Regions from separate parts of the Streptomyces kanasensis genome, predicted to be linked through region 2. Evidence: riboswitches for the same ligand, from Rfam matches in the RefSeq annotation. Region 2 holds a riboswitch; each other region holds the start of a gene.
What was found. A riboswitch is a leader RNA that binds a small molecule or an ion and turns the genes downstream of it on or off. The one in region 2 is predicted to bind cobalamin.

Region 1: it holds a riboswitch for cobalamin, as region 2 does, so the genes downstream of both, ACF053_RS12770 (ribonucleoside-diphosphate reductase subunit alpha) here and ACF053_RS23020 (ABC transporter substrate-binding protein) in region 2, are expected to answer to the same signal.
Region 3: it holds a riboswitch for cobalamin, as region 2 does, so the genes downstream of both, ACF053_RS02480 (ABC transporter substrate-binding protein) here and ACF053_RS23020 (ABC transporter substrate-binding protein) in region 2, are expected to answer to the same signal.
Region 4: it holds a riboswitch for cobalamin, as region 2 does, so the genes downstream of both, cobN (cobaltochelatase subunit CobN) here and ACF053_RS23020 (ABC transporter substrate-binding protein) in region 2, are expected to answer to the same signal.

The regions. Positions count from the first base shown of each region.
Region 1 covers NZ_JBIBSF010000004.1:243,830-247,886, forward strand. The annotation lists gene ACF053_RS12765 (ribonucleotide-diphosphate reductase subunit beta) at 1-386, opposite strand, end outside; gene ACF053_RS12770 (ribonucleoside-diphosphate reductase subunit alpha) at 386-2,743, opposite strand; cobalamin riboswitch at 2,890-3,053, opposite strand; gene ACF053_RS12775 (hypothetical protein) at 3,275-4,027, opposite strand.
Region 2 covers NZ_JBIBSF010000009.1:295,263-299,319, reverse strand. The annotation lists gene ACF053_RS23025 (FecCD family ABC transporter permease) at 1-1,018, opposite strand, end outside; gene ACF053_RS23020 (ABC transporter substrate-binding protein) at 1,015-2,061, opposite strand; cobalamin riboswitch at 2,092-2,270, opposite strand; gene ACF053_RS23015 (restriction endonuclease) at 2,680-3,381, shown strand; gene ACF053_RS23010 (S8 family serine peptidase) at 3,621-4,057, opposite strand, start outside.
Region 3 covers NZ_JBIBSF010000001.1:568,791-572,847, reverse strand. The annotation lists gene ACF053_RS02490 (MerR family transcriptional regulator) at 1-323, shown strand, start outside; gene ACF053_RS02485 (cupin domain-containing protein) at 389-760, shown strand; cobalamin riboswitch at 1,160-1,355, shown strand; gene ACF053_RS02480 (ABC transporter substrate-binding protein) at 1,390-2,424, shown strand; gene ACF053_RS02475 (FecCD family ABC transporter permease) at 2,421-3,434, shown strand; gene ACF053_RS02470 (ABC transporter ATP-binding protein) at 3,431-4,057, shown strand, end outside.
Region 4 covers NZ_JBIBSF010000003.1:308,435-312,491, reverse strand. The annotation lists gene ACF053_RS10225 (precorrin-2 C(20)-methyltransferase) at 1-419, opposite strand, end outside; gene ACF053_RS10220 (precorrin-8X methylmutase) at 416-1,051, opposite strand; gene ACF053_RS10215 (cobalamin biosynthesis protein CobG) at 1,101-2,534, opposite strand; cobalamin riboswitch at 2,557-2,689, shown strand; gene cobN (cobaltochelatase subunit CobN) at 2,726-4,057, shown strand, end outside.

The DNA of each region.
Region 1 (4,057 bases), on a different contig from region 2:
GCCGCGCGGTCCGCCGGATCGGGCAGGTAGGTGTCGAGCAGCGTCAGGTAGAACTGGACGTGCACGGCCTCCTCGAACAGCTGCCGCGAGAGGTAGAGGCGCGCCTCGGGGGAGTTGATGTGCTTGTAGAGCGTCAGGACCAGGTTGTTCGCCACGATCGAGTCGCCGGTCGCGAAGAAGGCGACCAGACGGCCGATCATGTGCTGCTCACCGGGGGTGAGCTTGGCGAGGTCGGCGACGTCCGAGTGGAGGTCGACCTCCTCGACGGTCCAGGTGTTCTTGATGGCGTCCCGGTAGCGCTCGTAGAAGTCCGGGTAGCGCATGGGGCGCAGGGTGAGTTCGAAGCCCGGGTCGAGCAGGTTCTTCTCGGTGTGGGGGGACGGCATCACTGACAGGCCTCGCAGGACTCGGGGTTCTCCAGGGAGCAGGCGACGGCGTCGGGCTCGGACACCTGCTGGGCGGGTACGGGGGCGGCGGCGGACGCCTGGGCGGCACGGGCGATCCGGGTCGCCGGGCGGGAGCGCAGGTAGTACGTCGTCTTCAGACCCTGCTTCCAGGCGTACGCGTACATCGACGACAGCTTGCCGATGGTCGGCGTCTCCAGGAACAGGTTCAGCGACTGCGACTGGTCCAGGAACGGCGTGCGGGCGGCGGCCATGTCGATCAGGCCGCGCTGCGGGATCTCCCACGCCGTGCGGTACAGGGCCCGCACGTCGGCCGGGACCCAGGTGAAGCCCTGCACGGAGCCGCTGGACTCGCGCAGCGCCTCACGGGTCTGCGCGTCCCACACGCCGAGCTTCTTCAACTCGTCCACCAGGTAGGAGTTGACCTGGAGGAACTCGCCGGACAGCGTCTCGCGCTTGAAGAGGTTGGAGACCTGCGGCTCGATGCACTCGTAGACCCCGGCGATGGAGGCGATCGTCGCCGTCGGCGCGATGGCGAGCAGCAGCGAGTTGCGCATGCCGACCTCGGCGACGCGGGCGCGCAGCGCCTCCCACCGCTCGGGCCAGGCCAGTTCGACGTCGTAGTGGTCGGGGTGGAGCACGCCGCGCGCGGTCCGCGTCTTCTCCCACGCGGGCAGCGGGCCGTGGCGCTCGGCCAGGTCGGCGGAGGCCTCGTACGCGGCGAGCATGATCCGCTCGGCGATCCGCGTCGACAGGGCGCGCGCCTCGGGGGAGTCGAACGGCAGCCGCAGCTGGAAGAAGACGTCCTGGAGGCCCATCGCGCCCAGGCCCACCGGGCGCCAGCGGGCATTGGAGCGGCCCGCCTGCTCGGTCGGGTAGAAATTGATGTCGACGACCCGGTCGAGGAAGGTGACGGCCGTGCGGACGGTCGCGTCCAGCCGCTCCCAGTCGATGGAGCCACCGGTCACGAAGGCACCGAGGTTGACGGAGCCCAGGTTGCAGACCGCGGTCTCGCCGTCGTCCGTGACCTCCAGGATCTCCGTGCAGAGGTTGGAGGAGTGGACCGTGTGGCCCGGCTCGGCGGTCTGGTTGGCGGTGCGGTTGGCGGCGTCCTTGAACGTCATCCAGCCGTTGCCGGTCTGTGCGAGCGTCCGCATCATCCGGCCGTACAGGTCGCGGGCCGGCATCGTCCGGCGGGCCAGGCCCTTGGCCTCGGCGGCGCGGTAGGCGGCGTCGAACTCCTCGCCCCACAGGTCGACCAGCTCGGGGACGTCCGACGGCGAGAAGAGCGACCAGTCGGCGTCGGCGTTGACGCGGCGCATGAACTCGTCGGGGATCCAGTGCGCCAGGTTGAGGTTGTGCGTGCGCCGGGCGTCCTCGCCCGTGTTGTCGCGCAGCTCCAGGAACTCCTCGATGTCCGCGTGCCAGGTCTCCAGGTAGACGGCGGCGGCGCCCTTGCGCCGCCCGCCCTGGTTGACGGCGGCGACGGACGCGTCCAGCGTCTTGAGGAACGGCACGATGCCGTTGGAGTGGCCGTTGGTGCCGCGGATCAGCGAACCGCGGGCGCGGATCCGCGAGTACGACAGACCGATGCCGCCCGCGTGCTTCGAGAGCCGGGCCACCTGGTGGTAGCGGTCGTAGATGGAGTCCAGCTCGTCCTGCGGGGAGTCCAGCAGGTAGCAGGAGGACATCTGGGGGTGCCGGGTGCCCGAGTTGAACAGGGTCGGCGAGGACGGCAGGTAGTCGAGGCGGCTCATCAGCCGGTACAGCGCCTCGACCTCGTCCAGGGCGCCCGCCGAAGGGTCGGCGGCCAGGCCGCAGGCCACCCGCAGCAGGAAGTGCTGCGGCGTCTCGACCACCTTGCGGGTGAGCGGGTGGCGCAGCAGGTAGCGCGAGTACAGGGTGCGCAGGCCGAAGTAGCCGAACCGGTCGTCCGCCGCGGGGTCGATCACGGCGTCCAGCCGGTCGGCGTGGCCCGCCACGAGCTCGGCGGTGCGGTCGGCGATGAGCCCCTCGCGGTGGCCGACGGCGACGGAGGCCGAGAAGCACACCGCGCCCTGACCGGCCGCCTCGTCGGCGATGGTCCGGGTCAGGAGCCGTGCGGCGAGCTTCGAGTACGCGGGGTCCTCGGCGATCAGTCCGGCCGCCGCCTCGGTGGCGAGCTCCCGCAGTTCGGCCTCGTCCGACCCGGCGTGCCGGCCGCGCAGGGCGGCGGCGGCGACCCGGCCGGGGTCGGCGTCGGGGAGGTCCGCGGTGAGGTCGGTCAGGGTCCGCAGCAGCGCGGTCCCGGGCGCGTCGACTTCGGTGGCTGAAGCCGGATCCGCTGGCGCGATGGTCACGTGGGGGCTCTCCCTCGCTCGGCTCGGGGTCCCGCGGGCGGGGGCGGGGGAGCGGGGCGCGCCTCACCCCGGGCACGGGGGCGTGCGAGACCGCGTCCACCGGCCCACTCCGCGAGGCCCGGACGTCTGGGCACCCGGGCCGGACGGTCCGGGCGCGCTGTCGGCAGGTCGTCGGACTCGCGGGTACGCGAAGGGCACACCGGTACACCGTTGCGGGACAGTTCCGGACTCTCACCGGATTCCCCTGCTGCGACAGCGAGGACGAGCATACATGTGGGGGGCACCCCTCACCGCACACCCCACATGTTGTGTCAGAGTGTCGGCGCGTACGCGAACAGTGGCAGCCCGGGGAGGGGCTCCGGCCGCGGCGGAGGGGTCCGCGCGGAGGTGCCGCGGGGGTCTCACCGGACCGGCGCGCGGACCCTCGGGAAGGGCCGGCGCGGGCGGACACGGGGGCCGACACGGGGCCCCGGGGCTCCCGCGAGCCCGCGAGCCCGCGGGGACGCGTGTGGCCGGGGTGGTGGGGCGGGGTCAGCCGCTGACGCCCACGCCGTTGTCGGGCGCCCCGTCACCCACGGGCGGCAGGTCCCCGCGCTCCACGGGCGCGCCGCCGGGACCGCCGTTGCCGGCCGTGCCGCCGGTGCGGCCGGTCCCGCCGCTGCCGGTCGTGGCTCCCGAGTCGCCCGTCCCGGGCGCGCGTTCGGGCAGTACCTCGGCCAACTCCTCGTCGGAGGCGCGGTGCGCCCGCTCGGCGGCGGCGCGCAGGGTGGCGCGGTCGACGGCGGCGCGGTCGGCGCTCACGCGGATGCGCAGCCCGCCCTCGACGCGCAGGTACTCGTGTGCGGTGTCCCCGGAGCGGTACCACAGCGCCCCGTCCGCTGCGCACGGCGCACCACCGGCCGCGCCCGCGCCGGTCGACGGGGCGGGCGCGGCCGACGGGGTGGCGGCGCAGCCCACGTCCTCCAGGCGGCCCCGCTCGACGCCGAGGGTGAGGGTGCCGCCGCCCTTCGAGACGTACGACGCGGAGAAGCCGTCGTCGCCGAGGACGCCCACCGACTGCTCGGCGAGGGCGAAGCCGGCGGCCTCGGTCACGTACACGTGCTCCGCCCTGGTCTGCAGGGCGGCGGCGCGGGCCTCCAACTCCGCCCGGTCCGGGACGGCGGAGCCGGCCACCTGCGTGCCGCAGCCGACGAGGAGCAGCAGCGGCGACGCCAGGGCGGCCAGGAGCGCCGGGGCGCGCCGGGGGCGCGGGGGGAGGGGCGTGGGCACCGGGCGTCGTGTCATGCGCACATCCTCGCCTACCGGCCCGGTACG
Region 2 (4,057 bases):
GCGCGGCCACGGTCCGCGCCGCGATGTCCGCCCAGACGAGGAAGACCGCCCCGCCCAGCGCGGCCGTCGGCAGCACCCGGCGGTGGTCGCCGCCGACGAGGACCCGCACCATGTGCGGCAGCATCAGCCCGACGAAACCGATCGGTCCGGTCGCCGCCACCATGACCCCCGTCACCAGGGAGAGCAGCACGAACATCCGGGCCCGGAACCGGGCCACGTCCAGGCCCATCGTCGCGGCGGCCTCCTCGCCCGACAGCAGCAGGTTCAGCGACCGCGCCTGGACCAGCAGCACGCCGATCCCCAGCAGCAGTGCCGCCGCGGGCAACCACAGGCCGGCCCACCGGACGCCGCCGAGCCCGCCGAGCGTCCAGGCGAGGACCGCGCGGGCCTGGTCGCCGGTGCCCGAGGTGAGCAGCAGCAGGTCCACGACCGCCGTGAGGACCGCGGCGACGGCCACGCCCGACAGCACCAGCCGCACGGAGGTGATCCGCCCGCCCGCGCGGGCGGTGACGTACACGACGACCAGGGCGAGCAGGGCGCCGGCGAAGGCGGCGACCGACAGGGACAGCGCCCCGAACACGCCGACGCCGAGGACGATGACGCAGACGGCGCCGAGCGCCGCCCCCGACGACACGCCCAGCAGGTACGGCTCGGCGAGCGGGTTGCGCACCAGCGCCTGCAGGGCGGCGCCCACCACCGAGAGGCCCGCGCCGGTGACCACGCCGAGCAGTACGCGCGGCGCGCGCACGTCGAGCACGATCGTCTCGCGCGCCCGCGACCACGTCGGCTCGGACCAGTCCGCGCCCAGCGCGTGCGTCACGATGCCCCACACCTCGCCCGGCGGCACGTGCACCGAGCCGATGGCCATGCCCGCCGTCGCGGAGACCACCAGCAGGACGCCGAGGACCACGAGGGTGAACGCGAACGACGCACGGCGGGGCCCGCCCCCGCCGCTCGCCCGGCCCCGGGGGCCGGGACCGGTGCGGGCGTCGGGGGCGGCGGGGGCGGTGGCCGTCACCGGAACCGCTCGGGGTGCAGGGCCTTGGCCAGGTCCTCGACCGCGTAAGGCGGGCGGACGCCGACGAGCGTCGCCGTCAGCGGCAGCACCACGAACCGCTTGTTCCTGATCGCGGGCACGTCGGCGAGCGCCGGCTGCGCCAGCAGGAACCGCTTCTTCTGCTCGACTCCGCCCGCGCCCGCGTAGTCGTAGATCGCGATGACCTCCGGCTTGCGCGCGACGACCTGCTCCCACGACACGTCGCCGAAGACCTCGTCGAGGTCCGCGAAGACGTTCCGGCCGCCGGCCAGCCGGATGATCTCGGTGCCGAGCCCCTTGCCGCCGGCCGTGAACGCCGCCTTGTCGCCGCTGTCGTAGACGAACACCGGGACCTGCGGGGCGCCCTTCACCGCCCGGGTCGCCTCGTCGATGCGCGAGCGGAGGTCGGCGACGAGCGCGTCGGCCCGCTCCGGCACGCCGAAGATCGAGCCGACGGTACGGATCTCCTCGTACGTGTCCCGCATGGACACGCTCCTGCCGCCGCAGTACTCGCGGTTCAGGTACGTGTCGATCCCCGCGTCCCGGAACGCCGCCCGGGAGCGGCCCGCCTTGTCGTCGAACGCGCTGGCGTAGCCGCCGTACACGAGGTCCGGTTCGGCGTCGAGGACCGTCTCGAAGGACGGCTCCTTCTCCGCCAGTCGGGGGACGGCCGCGAAGTCCTTCCGGTACTGGGGCAGGACCGCCGAGTCGGGGAAGGCGGTGCCCACCATGCGGTCCTTCAGGCCGAGGGCCAGCAGCAGTTCGGCCGGGTGCTGGTGGATGGTGACCACCCGCTCCGGCGGCCTGTCGTACGTCGTGCGCGTGCCGCAGTTGTCGACGGTGACGGGGAAGCCCTTCGCGGGCCGCGCCGCCGCGGACGGGCGGCCGTCGTCCGCGCCGCGGGAGGTGCCGCAGCCGGACAGCAGGGTCGCGGAGAGGACGGCGGCCAGGGCCGCCGCGCCCAGGGCGCGCCGGCGCGCCCTGGCAGGGGTGGGAAAGGGGGGACGGGACGAGCCGTCGTACACGTGAAGCCTCCTGCGGAGTCCGCGCTCCTCGGATCGGGCCCGCGACAGGCCAGTGTCCTGACTCCCGGATCGACGTTCCCCCGGCCTTCCCGCGCGTGCGCAGTGGCCTTCCGGTGGGGTCCACTCCCCGGTCACAGTGGCGGGACCGTGCCGGAATCGCACCGGCTTCCTGTCTCCCGTCGCGGTGATGACCAGGTGATCCTACGATTCGCCGCGTCAGGGACGAAAGGGCGCACGGGGGAACCGTGCGCCTGGCAGTCCGTCGGCCCGGCCACGGCGTCCGTGCCACCAGCCGCTCGGTGTCCTGCTCACGGGGCCGGCCGTGCAAGCCGCCGAGGACCTCGGCCCGGGCGGGGCGCCGCCTCGTGGAGGGAGGGCCCGTCATCCCCCGGGTACGGGCCGCGCCCCCGCCGTCCGGACGGCGCCGCACGTTCCGGCCGGGCGCCCCGAGGGGTTTGGCGCCGGGTGGCGGGGCCAGACGGGGTGTCAGGGAGGGGGTGCCGCGTGACCGTACCGCAGAGGACGACGAGGGCGCCGAGGGCGCCGAGGGCACGGAGGGTGCCGAGGGCGCAGCGAGCGCAGAGGGCGCCGAGGACGCGGCGGGCCGGCTGGCGGGACGTGGTGCTCGCCCTGGGGCTGGTCGGGGTCGCCGTCGGCGGGCTCGCGCTGCTGGTGCGCACCGTGTGGCACGTCCCCGACGGGGCGTTCGGCCCCGTCCTGCTGCTCGTCATGGTGGTCCTCGCGGCCGTCGTGGCGGGTCGGGCGGCCTCGCGCCGGACCCCCGGCCGGGCGCGGATCCCGGCACAGGCCCCGCCCGCGGATCCCGACGAGGTCACGGCGGTGCTCCCCGTCGAGGGCGCCGCGCCGGCCCCGCCGGTGCCGCGGCTGGACGGCGACAGCGTCGACCACGAGGAGGTCGACCCCTACGGCTTCGAGCACACGGTGGCCGCGCTGTGCGTACGCGACGGGTGTACGCGGACGGAGGTGTCCGGCGGCCCGGGCGACCTCGGTGCCGACGTCGTGGCGACGGCACCCGACGGCCGCAGGCTGATCGTCCAGTGCAAGCAGTACGCCGCCGACAACCCCGTCGGCTCGCAGGACCTCCAGCGCTTCGGCGGCACCTGCTTCGCCGTCCACGGGGCGGAGGTCGCGGTCGTCGTGACGACCAGCACGTTCACGGCGCCGGCCGTCGAGTACGCCGCGACGATCGGCATCGTCTGCGTCGACGGGGAGGCCCTCGCGGCCTGGACCGACGGCCGTACGCCCCCGCCCTGGGAGGACCCGGTGGCGGCGCCGGAGCCACCCGTCGAGGCGGGCTGAACCCCCCGGCGCTCGCCCCGTCCCAGGAGCCCGGCGCCCCGCTTCCGCTCCGGGGCCGTGGGCCCCGGGTGTGCCCGCAGCCCGTGGCCCGCACCCCGTGGCCGGCGGCGCCCCGGGGCGGGGGCACTCCGGGGCGGACGGCACGGCGGCGCCGGGGGCGGGGGCGCGGGGGCGCGATCCCGCCCGGTCTCCGGCCGCCGGCTCGTCACCGGCTCGCCGTCCACGGGCACGGGTGCCGTTCAGCCGGTCGCGCGTCGCAGGGGGCCGGTCAGCCTGCCCGTCACCACCAGGGCGAAGTCCTGCGGACCCTCCAGCAGATTGCGGGCGAACACCTGGATCAAGTAGCGGCCCTGCGGGGCGTCCGGGAGCCGGACGACCTCGACGTTGTTCGTGCTGTCCGTCCGCAGGAGCCGGTTGGGCAGGGTGTCGTTCCCTGCGTGCCGGACGCCGTCGGGCGCCTCCACCAGCACGCTGAGGTCGTTCTGCAGGGACCGGCCCGGCAGGTCCGTGTACGCCAGGCAGAGCCGCAGGGCCGCGCCGGCCGCCACCTCCACCGTGAAGCGGCTGACGTCGCCGGTCCGGGCGAGCTGCCGCGCGGGGGCCTGCCAGGTGTCGGCGAAGTCGAGCACCAGGTCCGGGACGGCGGGGTTCGGCAGGGTCGACGGCAGGTGGATCG
Region 3 (4,057 bases), on a different contig from region 2:
CCGGAGTGGGCACGCGGCTGTTGCGCTACTACGAGGCGCAGGGGCTGCTCACCTCGGTCCGGCGCGGCAACGGGTACCGCGACTACGACGAGGACGCCGTGCCCACCGTCCGGCAGGTGCGCGCGCTGCTCGCCGCCGGGCTCTCCACGGAGGTGATCCGCACGGTCCTGCCCTGCGCCCGGGGTGAGGGGCCGGGTCTGGGCTTCGACTGGTGCGCCGGGATCCGGGACGTCCTGCACGGCGAGCTGGCGGCCGCGGACGCACGCATCGACGCCCTCCGCCGCAGCCGCGGCACGCTCGCCGGCTACCTGGAGCACCCCTGACGCACCGCGCGGCGTAGCCTGGAGGAGTACTCGGGGACCGATCCTCTCCCGGGGAGGCGGACGACATGACAGCCATCGTCAGCAGGAACTTCGACGCCGCCGATGAGACCCGTCCCTTCGAGGACGGCAAGGGCAGGCTGGACCTGATCACCACCGGGCAGGGACCCGTCGGACGCGCCGTCTTCGAACCCGGCTGGCGGTGGACCGAGCACGTCAGGCCGCTCGCCGGTACCGACAGCTGCCAGGCGTCGCACACCGGCTACGTGGTCAGCGGCCGGATGCGGATCGTCATGGACGGCGGCGGTGAGAGCGCCGAGGTGGGGCCCGGCGACTTCTTCACGGTCGAGCCCGGCCACGACGCCTGGGTGCTGGGGGACGAACCCTGCGTCGCCCTGGACTGGACGGGCTTCGGCGACTACGCCCGGTCCGCCGACTGACCTCCCACCCGCCGGCGCCCACCCGCTGGCACCCACCCGTCGGTGTCCGGCCCGATGGCACCTACCCGTCGGTGTCCGGCCCGATGGCACCTGTCTGCCGCCGTCCGGCCCACTGGACCCGTCTGCCGCCGTCCGGCCCGCTGGCACCTGCCCGTCGGTGTCCGGCCCGCTGAGCGCACCCGCCCGCCGACGCCCGCCCGCCGACGCCCGCCCGCACCCGGATCCGATCCCGCCGTCGCCCGCCGTCGCCCGCCGACGCCCGCCCGCGGATCGCCCATCGTGCCCGCCCGCGCCGGCCCGCGCCCGCCCCCCGCCGGGTCGCGCCGGCGCACGTCGGCCGACGCCCGTCGGCACCCCCGGCCGCGGGCCGGCCCGGTCGGTCCCGCTCTGCGACCACCGTGTTACCTTGCCGTGGCCAGTCGAACTCAGTACCTGCGGTACCTGGGTCAGGGAATCCGGTGTGAATCCGGAACTGACGCGCAGCGGTGAGGGTGACGGGCGCGGCAGCACGAGCCACTGGGCACCGACCGGCCCGGGAAGGCGCCGCGTCCGGTCGACCCCGAGTCCGAAGACCTGCTGGCGCCCGTTACGGACGGCCCCGCGCATGGGCCACGAACCGAGGACGCCCCGTGCCCCTGCCACGCCAGCACCGCCTGCCCGCCGCCCTGCTCTGCGGCGCCCTGCTGCTCACCGGATGCGCCGGCGGCGCATCCGGCCCGTCCGCGTCCGCCTCCGGCGCGGCGGCCCGCTCCCTCGACAACTGCGGGCGTCAGGTGGAGGTCCACGGCGGCGGTCCCCGCCGGGCCGTGTCCCTGAACCAGGGCACCACCGAGACGCTGCTCTCCCTCGGCCTGGCCGACCGCATGGCCGGCACCGCCACCTGGACCGACCCGGTGATGAAGGGGCTGGAGAAGGAGAACGCCCGCGTCCGGCGGCTGGCGGAGAACAACCCCTCGTTCGAGCGGGTCCTCGACACCGAACCGGACTTCGTCGCCGCCTCCTTCGCCTCCACCCTCGGCACCGGCGGCGTCGCGACCCGCGACCAGTTCGAGAAGCTGGGCGTTCCGACGTACCTCTCCCCGGCGGACTGCGCGGGCAAGGACAACTCCGGCGGCGGTGACGGCGTGCGGACCGCGCCGCTCACCATGGAGACCATCCACCGGGAGGTGCGCGACCTCGCCCGCGTCTTCGGCGTCGAGGAACGCGGCGAGCAGCTCGTCGAGCGGCTCGACGCCCGCACCGCCGCGGCGAAGAAGGGCCTCGACGAGTCGGACGTCACCCTCATGTACTGGTTCGCCAACGCCGAGTCCCCGTACATGGCGGGCTGCTGCGGCGCGCCCGGCATCATCACCCGCACGCTCGGCGCGAAGAACGTCCTCGACGACACCACCGAGGAGTGGCCGCAGGTCAGTTGGGAGACCGTGGCCGACCGGGACCCCGACGTGCTCGTCATCGGCGACCTCACCCGCCGGTCGCAGACCGCGGAGAGCGCGAGCAAGAAGATCGCGTTCCTGGAGTCGAACCCGGTCACCAGGAACATGGAGGCCGTCAAGCACAAGCGGTACGTGCTGCTCAGCGGCCAGGCCATGAACCCGACGATCCGCACCGTGGAGGGGATCGAGCAGGTCGCCGCCGCGATCCGCCGGTTCGGGTTGTCCCGGTGACCGCCGCCCTGCTGCGCTCGGCGGCGGGGCTCGCGGTGCTCGCCGTCTCCGTCGCCCTCACCATCACCGTCGGCCCCGCCGACCTCGGCGTCGCCGACGTGTGGTCCGTCGTCGCCTCGCACCTCGGCGGCGCCCCCTCCGGGCTGTCCCCGATCCGCGACGGCATCGTGTGGAACCTGCGGCTGCCCCGCACCCTGCTGGCCGCCGTGTGCGGGGCCGGGCTCGCCGTGTGCGGCGCCGTCATGCAGTCGCTGCTGCGCAACCCGCTCGCCGACCCCTTCGTCCTCGGCGTCTCCTCCGGCGCCTCCACCGGCGCCGTGCTCGTCGTGGTCCTCGGCGCGGGTGGCGGCGCGCTGTCGCTCTCCGCGGGTGCCTTCGCCGGCGCGGTCTGCTCCTTCGCCCTGATGTTGCTGCTGAGCCACGTCCTGGGCGGCACCACCGACCGGGTCGTCCTCTCCGGTGTCGCCGCGATGCAGCTCTTCTCCGCGCTGACCTCCTTCGTCGTCGTCACCTCCGCCGACGCGGAGACCACCCGCGGCGTGCTGTTCTGGCTGCTCGGCTCGCTCGGCGGCGCCGGCTGGGACGACGTGTGGCTGTGCGCGGCCGTCCTCGCCGCGTGCCTCGCCGTCTGTCTGGCCCACGGCAGGACCCTCGACGCGTTCGCCTTCGGGCAGGACGCCGCGGCGTCCCTCGGCGTGCACGTCGGCCGCACCCGCCTCGTCCTGCTGTGCGCCACCGCGCTCCTCACCGCCGCCCTGGTCAGCGCGGCCGGCGCGATCGGCTTCGTCGGCCTGGTGCTGCCCCACGCCGCCCGGGCCATCGTCGGCCCCGGGCACGCCCGGCTGCTGCCCGCCACCGCCCTGGGCGGGGCCGTCTTCCTGGTGTGGATCGACACCCTCGCCCGTACCGTCCTCGAACCCCAGGAGGTGCCGGTGGGCGTCATGACGTCCCTGCTGGGCGTACCGGCCTTCGTCCTCGTGCTGTACCGGACCCGGAGGGCCGCCCGGTGACCCTCGCAGCCGACCGCGTCACCCGCACCGCCGGGGGCCGGCTGATCCTCGACGGCGTCAGCCTCGCCCCCGAGCCCGGCGGCGTCACCGGGCTCCTCGGGCCCAACGGCTCCGGCAAGTCCACGCTGCTGCGGCTGCTCGCCGGGGTCCTCGCGCCCGCATCGGGCGTCGTCACCCTCGACGGGCTGCCGCTGCCCGCCCTGCGCCGCAGGGACGTCGCCCGGCGCGTCGCCGTCGTGGAGCAGCAGTCGGACACCCTCGTCGAGTTGACCGTCGCCGACGTCGTCCGCCTCGGCCGCATCCCGCACCGCCGCGCCTGGACGCCGCCCGTGCCCGCCGACGAGGAAGCCGTGCGGACGGCTCTGGAACGCACCGGCCTCACCGACCGGGCGCACCAGTCGTGGCACACCCTGTCCGGCGGGGAGAGGCAGCGCGTCCAGATCGCCCGGGCACTCGCGCAGGAACCGAGGGAGCTCCTCCTCGACGAGCCGACCAACCACCTCGACATCCAGCACCAGCTCGACCTGCTGGACCTCGTCGCCGCCCTGCCCGTCACCAGCGTCGTCGCCCTGCACGACCTCAACCTCGCGGCGATGTACTGCGACCGGGTCGCCGTCCTCGCC
Region 4 (4,057 bases), on a different contig from region 2:
GCGGCGCTGACGGAGGTGACGCCGGGCACGACCTCCGTCTCGTAGCGGTGCGCGAGGCGCTTGTGCATGTGCTGGTACGAGCCGTAGAAGAGCGGGTCGCCCTCCGCGAGCACCGCCACGGTCCGGCCCGCGTCGAGGTGGGCGGCGAGCCGGGCGGACGCCTCCTCGTAGAAGTCGTCGAGCGCGCCGCGGTAGCCGCCGGGGTGGTCCGTCGTCTCGACCGTGAGCGGGTACATCAGCCGCTCCTCGACGTGGTCCTCGCGGATGTGGCGCGCCGCGATGGAGCGGGCGATGGACCGGCCGTGCCGGGCGCAGTGGTACGCCACGACGTCCGCTTCCGCGATGACCTCGACCGCGCGGAGGGTCATCAGCGACGGATCGCCCGGGCCGAGCCCGACGCCGTACAGCTTGCCGCTCATTCGACCTCACTCGCGATCGCGTTGACCGCCGCGGCGGCCATGGCGCTGCCGCCGCGCCGGCCCCGTACGACGATGTGGTCCAGGTCGGACGCCGCCAGCGCGTCCTTCGACTCGGCCGCGCCGATGAAGCCGACGGGGATGCCGAGCACGGCGGCCGGGCGGGGCGCGCCCTCGCGGATCATCTCCAGGAGGCGGAACAGGGCGGTCGGCGCGTTGCCGATGGCGACGACCGAGCCGTCCAGGCGGTCGCGCCACAGCTCCAGCGCGGCCGCGCTGCGGGTCGTGCCCAGCTTCGCGGCCAGGTCCGGCACGGTCGGGTCGGAGAGGGTGCAGACGACGTCGTTGGCGGCGGGCAGCCGCTTGCGGGTGACGCCGCTGGCGACCATCTGCGCGTCGCACAGGATCGGCGCGCCGGCGCGCAGCGCGGCGCGGGCGCGGGAGACGACCTCGGGCGTGTAGGCCAGGTCGCGGACGAGGTCGACCATGCCGCAGGCGTGGATCATCCGCACGGCGACCTGGCTGACGTCGGCGGGCAGCCCCGCGAGATCCGCCTCGGCGCGGATCGTGGCAAAGGACTGGCGGTAGATCTCCGCGCCGTCCTTCTCGTAGTCGAACACTGTGCTCCCGCTCATCTCTGTGCCTGTGCCTGTGCGTGTGCGTGTGCGTGTGGTGCCTGGTGGGTCAGGTGCTGTGGGTGGTGTCTGTGGGGCTTGCGGCCGGGGCTGGTGGCCGGGCACCCGGGGCGGTCCGTACGGTGATCTCGTACGTACCGTCGCCGGTGGCGAGCGCGTCCACCCAGTCGCCCTGCGGATGGCCGCAGCGCCGGGCGCAGCCGGACCAGTGGACCGGCAGCCCGTGCTCCAGGGGTCGCGCGTCGGCCCGCACGTCGGCCAGGGCCTTGCCGCAACCGGGGCGCCCGGTGCAGGCGCTGACCGACAGCCAGGGCGAACCGGCCCGCACGAGGTACCCGCGTTCCTCCAGCGCCGCGAGGCGCTCGGCGGCCGCCGCCCGCCCGGGCAGCCCGGTGACGACGAAGCCGCGCCACGGCGTGACCCGCACCTCGCCGGCCGGACCCGGGTCCAGGGCGCGGAACTGTGCGGTGGTGACCCGCCCCAGCGGAGCCACGACCGCCACGGCTCCGCCCGCCCCGACGACCCCCGGCTCGGGCGCCACGTCCGTACCCGTACCCGTGCCCGTGCCCGTAGTCGCCGTTGCCGTCTCCGGCAGTGGCAGTGGCAGTGGCAGTGGCCACGCCGCCTCCGGCCGCGCCACCACGCCCGCGTCCGACAGGTGCCGGGTCACGGCGGTGTCGAGGCCGCAGTCCGCGGGCAGTTCGGCCACCCGCCAGGCACCCGTACCGGCCTCCCGGGCGACGGCGAGGAACGCCCGCGCCACGGCAAGCGCCGCCCGAGGCGCGTCCGCGCCCGCCACCCGCCACGCCCCGCCGACCGCCCGCTTTGCCGCGTCGCCCGCCGTCGTCCCGCCGACCGCCCGGTCCGCCGCGTCGCCCGCCACCGCCCCGCCGACCGCCCGGTCCGCCGCCGTCCCGCCGGCGCCCCCGACACGCACCACAGCGCGGCCGTCCGGCTCTGCGAGCAACGTCACATCGGCGCCCAGACCCGCCACGTCACCGCGCCCGTCGTCCACGGCGAACAGGAAGCGTCCCGAGAGGGCCGTGGTCCACGCCTGGGCGCACAGCAGCGCGTCCAGTTCGCGGGCCCACGCCTGCGCGTCCGCATACCCCCGCCCGTCGAGCCCGGCGAGCGGCGAGACGACCATGTTGCGGATCCGCTCGTGCGCTGCGGACGGCAGCAGCCCGGCCGCGTCCAGCAGCCCCGCCAGGGCCAGTCCGCAGTCGTCGGGCAGTCCGCGCAGATCGAGGTTGCCGCGCGAGGTGACGCCGAGGTGGCCGTCGCCCAACCGGTCGGCGGCGTCGGCCAGGGCCGTGATCTGACGGCTCGTCAGCACACCGACGGGGAGCCGCAGCCGGGCCAGTCCGCCGTCGTCCGCGCGGTGCAGCCGCAGCGCGCCGGGGCACGCGTCGCCGCGGTCGCGGACGCGTTCCGGTATGTGGGTTTCGCCCCCGTTCCGGGGCTTTGATGAGCTGGGCGGCATGGCGGCGAGCATACGCGCAGCCTCTACTATGCAGACGGCACAGGGTCCCAGGACCCTAGGGAGGAAGCCCGGTGCGAATCCGGCGCGGTCCCGCCACTGTGAGCGGGGCCCCGAGGGGCCCCGCGAGTCAGGAACTCCCGCCACCCACGACCACCCGGGGCGAGGACACCCCGAGGAAGGCCCGGCACGCCGTGATCCTGCTGCTGTCGCACTCCGACACCGACCTCCTGAGCGCCCGCGCGGCCGGTGGCCCGGTCGAGTACCGGTTCGCCAACCCCGCCCGCCTCCCCGCCGACGACCTGCCCGGCCTCCTCGACGGCGCCGACCTCGTCGTCGTGCGCCTCCTCGGCGGCATCCGCGCCTGGGAGGAGGGCCTGCAGACCCTCCGCGAGTCCGGCAAGCCGCTCGTCGTCCTCACCGGCGAACAGGCCCCCGACGCGCAGCTGATGGAGACCTCCACCGTCCCGATCGGCATCGCGGCCGAGGCGCACGCCTACCTCGCCCACGGCGGCCCGGACAACCTCGAACAGCTCGCCCGCTTCCTCTCCGACACCGTCCTGCTCACCGGCCACGGCTTCGAGCCCCCGGCCGCCGCTCCCACCTGGGGCCCGCTGGAGCGGACCGCGCGCGGCACCACCGGCCCCACGGTCGCCGTGCTGTACTACCGCGCCCACCACATGAGCGGGAACACCGCCTTCGTCGGCGCCCTCTGCGACGCCATCGAGGACGCGGGCGGCCAGGCCCTCCCCCTGTACGTGGCGTCCCTGCGCGCCCCCGAGCCGGAGCTCCTGGAGAGCCTGCGGACGGCCGACGCGGTCGTCACCACCGTCCTCGCCGCCGGCGGCACCAAGCCCGCCGAGGCGCAGGCGGGCGGCGACGACGAGTCGTGGGACGCGGGCGCGCTCGCCGCCCTCGACGTGCCGATCCTCCAGGCCCTGTGCCTGACCGGTTCGCGCGCCGCCTGGGAGGAGAACGACGAGGGCCTCTCGCCGCTCGACGCCGCCAGCCAGGTCGCGGTGCCGGAGTTCGACGGCCGGCTCATCACCGTGCCGTTCTCGTTCAAGGAGATCGACGCCGACGGCCTGCCCGCGTACGTCGCCGACGCCGAGCGCGCCGCGCGCGTCGCCGGGATCGCCGTGCGCCACGCGCGCCTCCGCCACATCCCGAACGCCGAGAAGCGCCTCGCGCTGGTCCTCTCCGCGTACCCCACCAAGCACTCCCGCATCGGCAACGCCGTGGGCCTCGACACCCCCGCCTCCGCCGTCGCGCTGCTGCGCCGGCTGCGGGAGGAGGGGTACGACTTCGGCGACGAGGACGTCCCGGGCCTCGCCTCCGGTGACGGCGACGAGCTGATCTACGCCCTCATCGAGGCCGGCGGCCACGACCAGGAGTGGCTGACCGAGGAGCAGCTGGCCAGGAACCCGGTCCGCATCCCGGCCGCCGACTACAAGCGCTGGTACGGCACGCTCCCCGAGGAGCTGCGCGCGCAGGTCGAGCAGCACTGGGGCCCGCCGCCCGGCGAG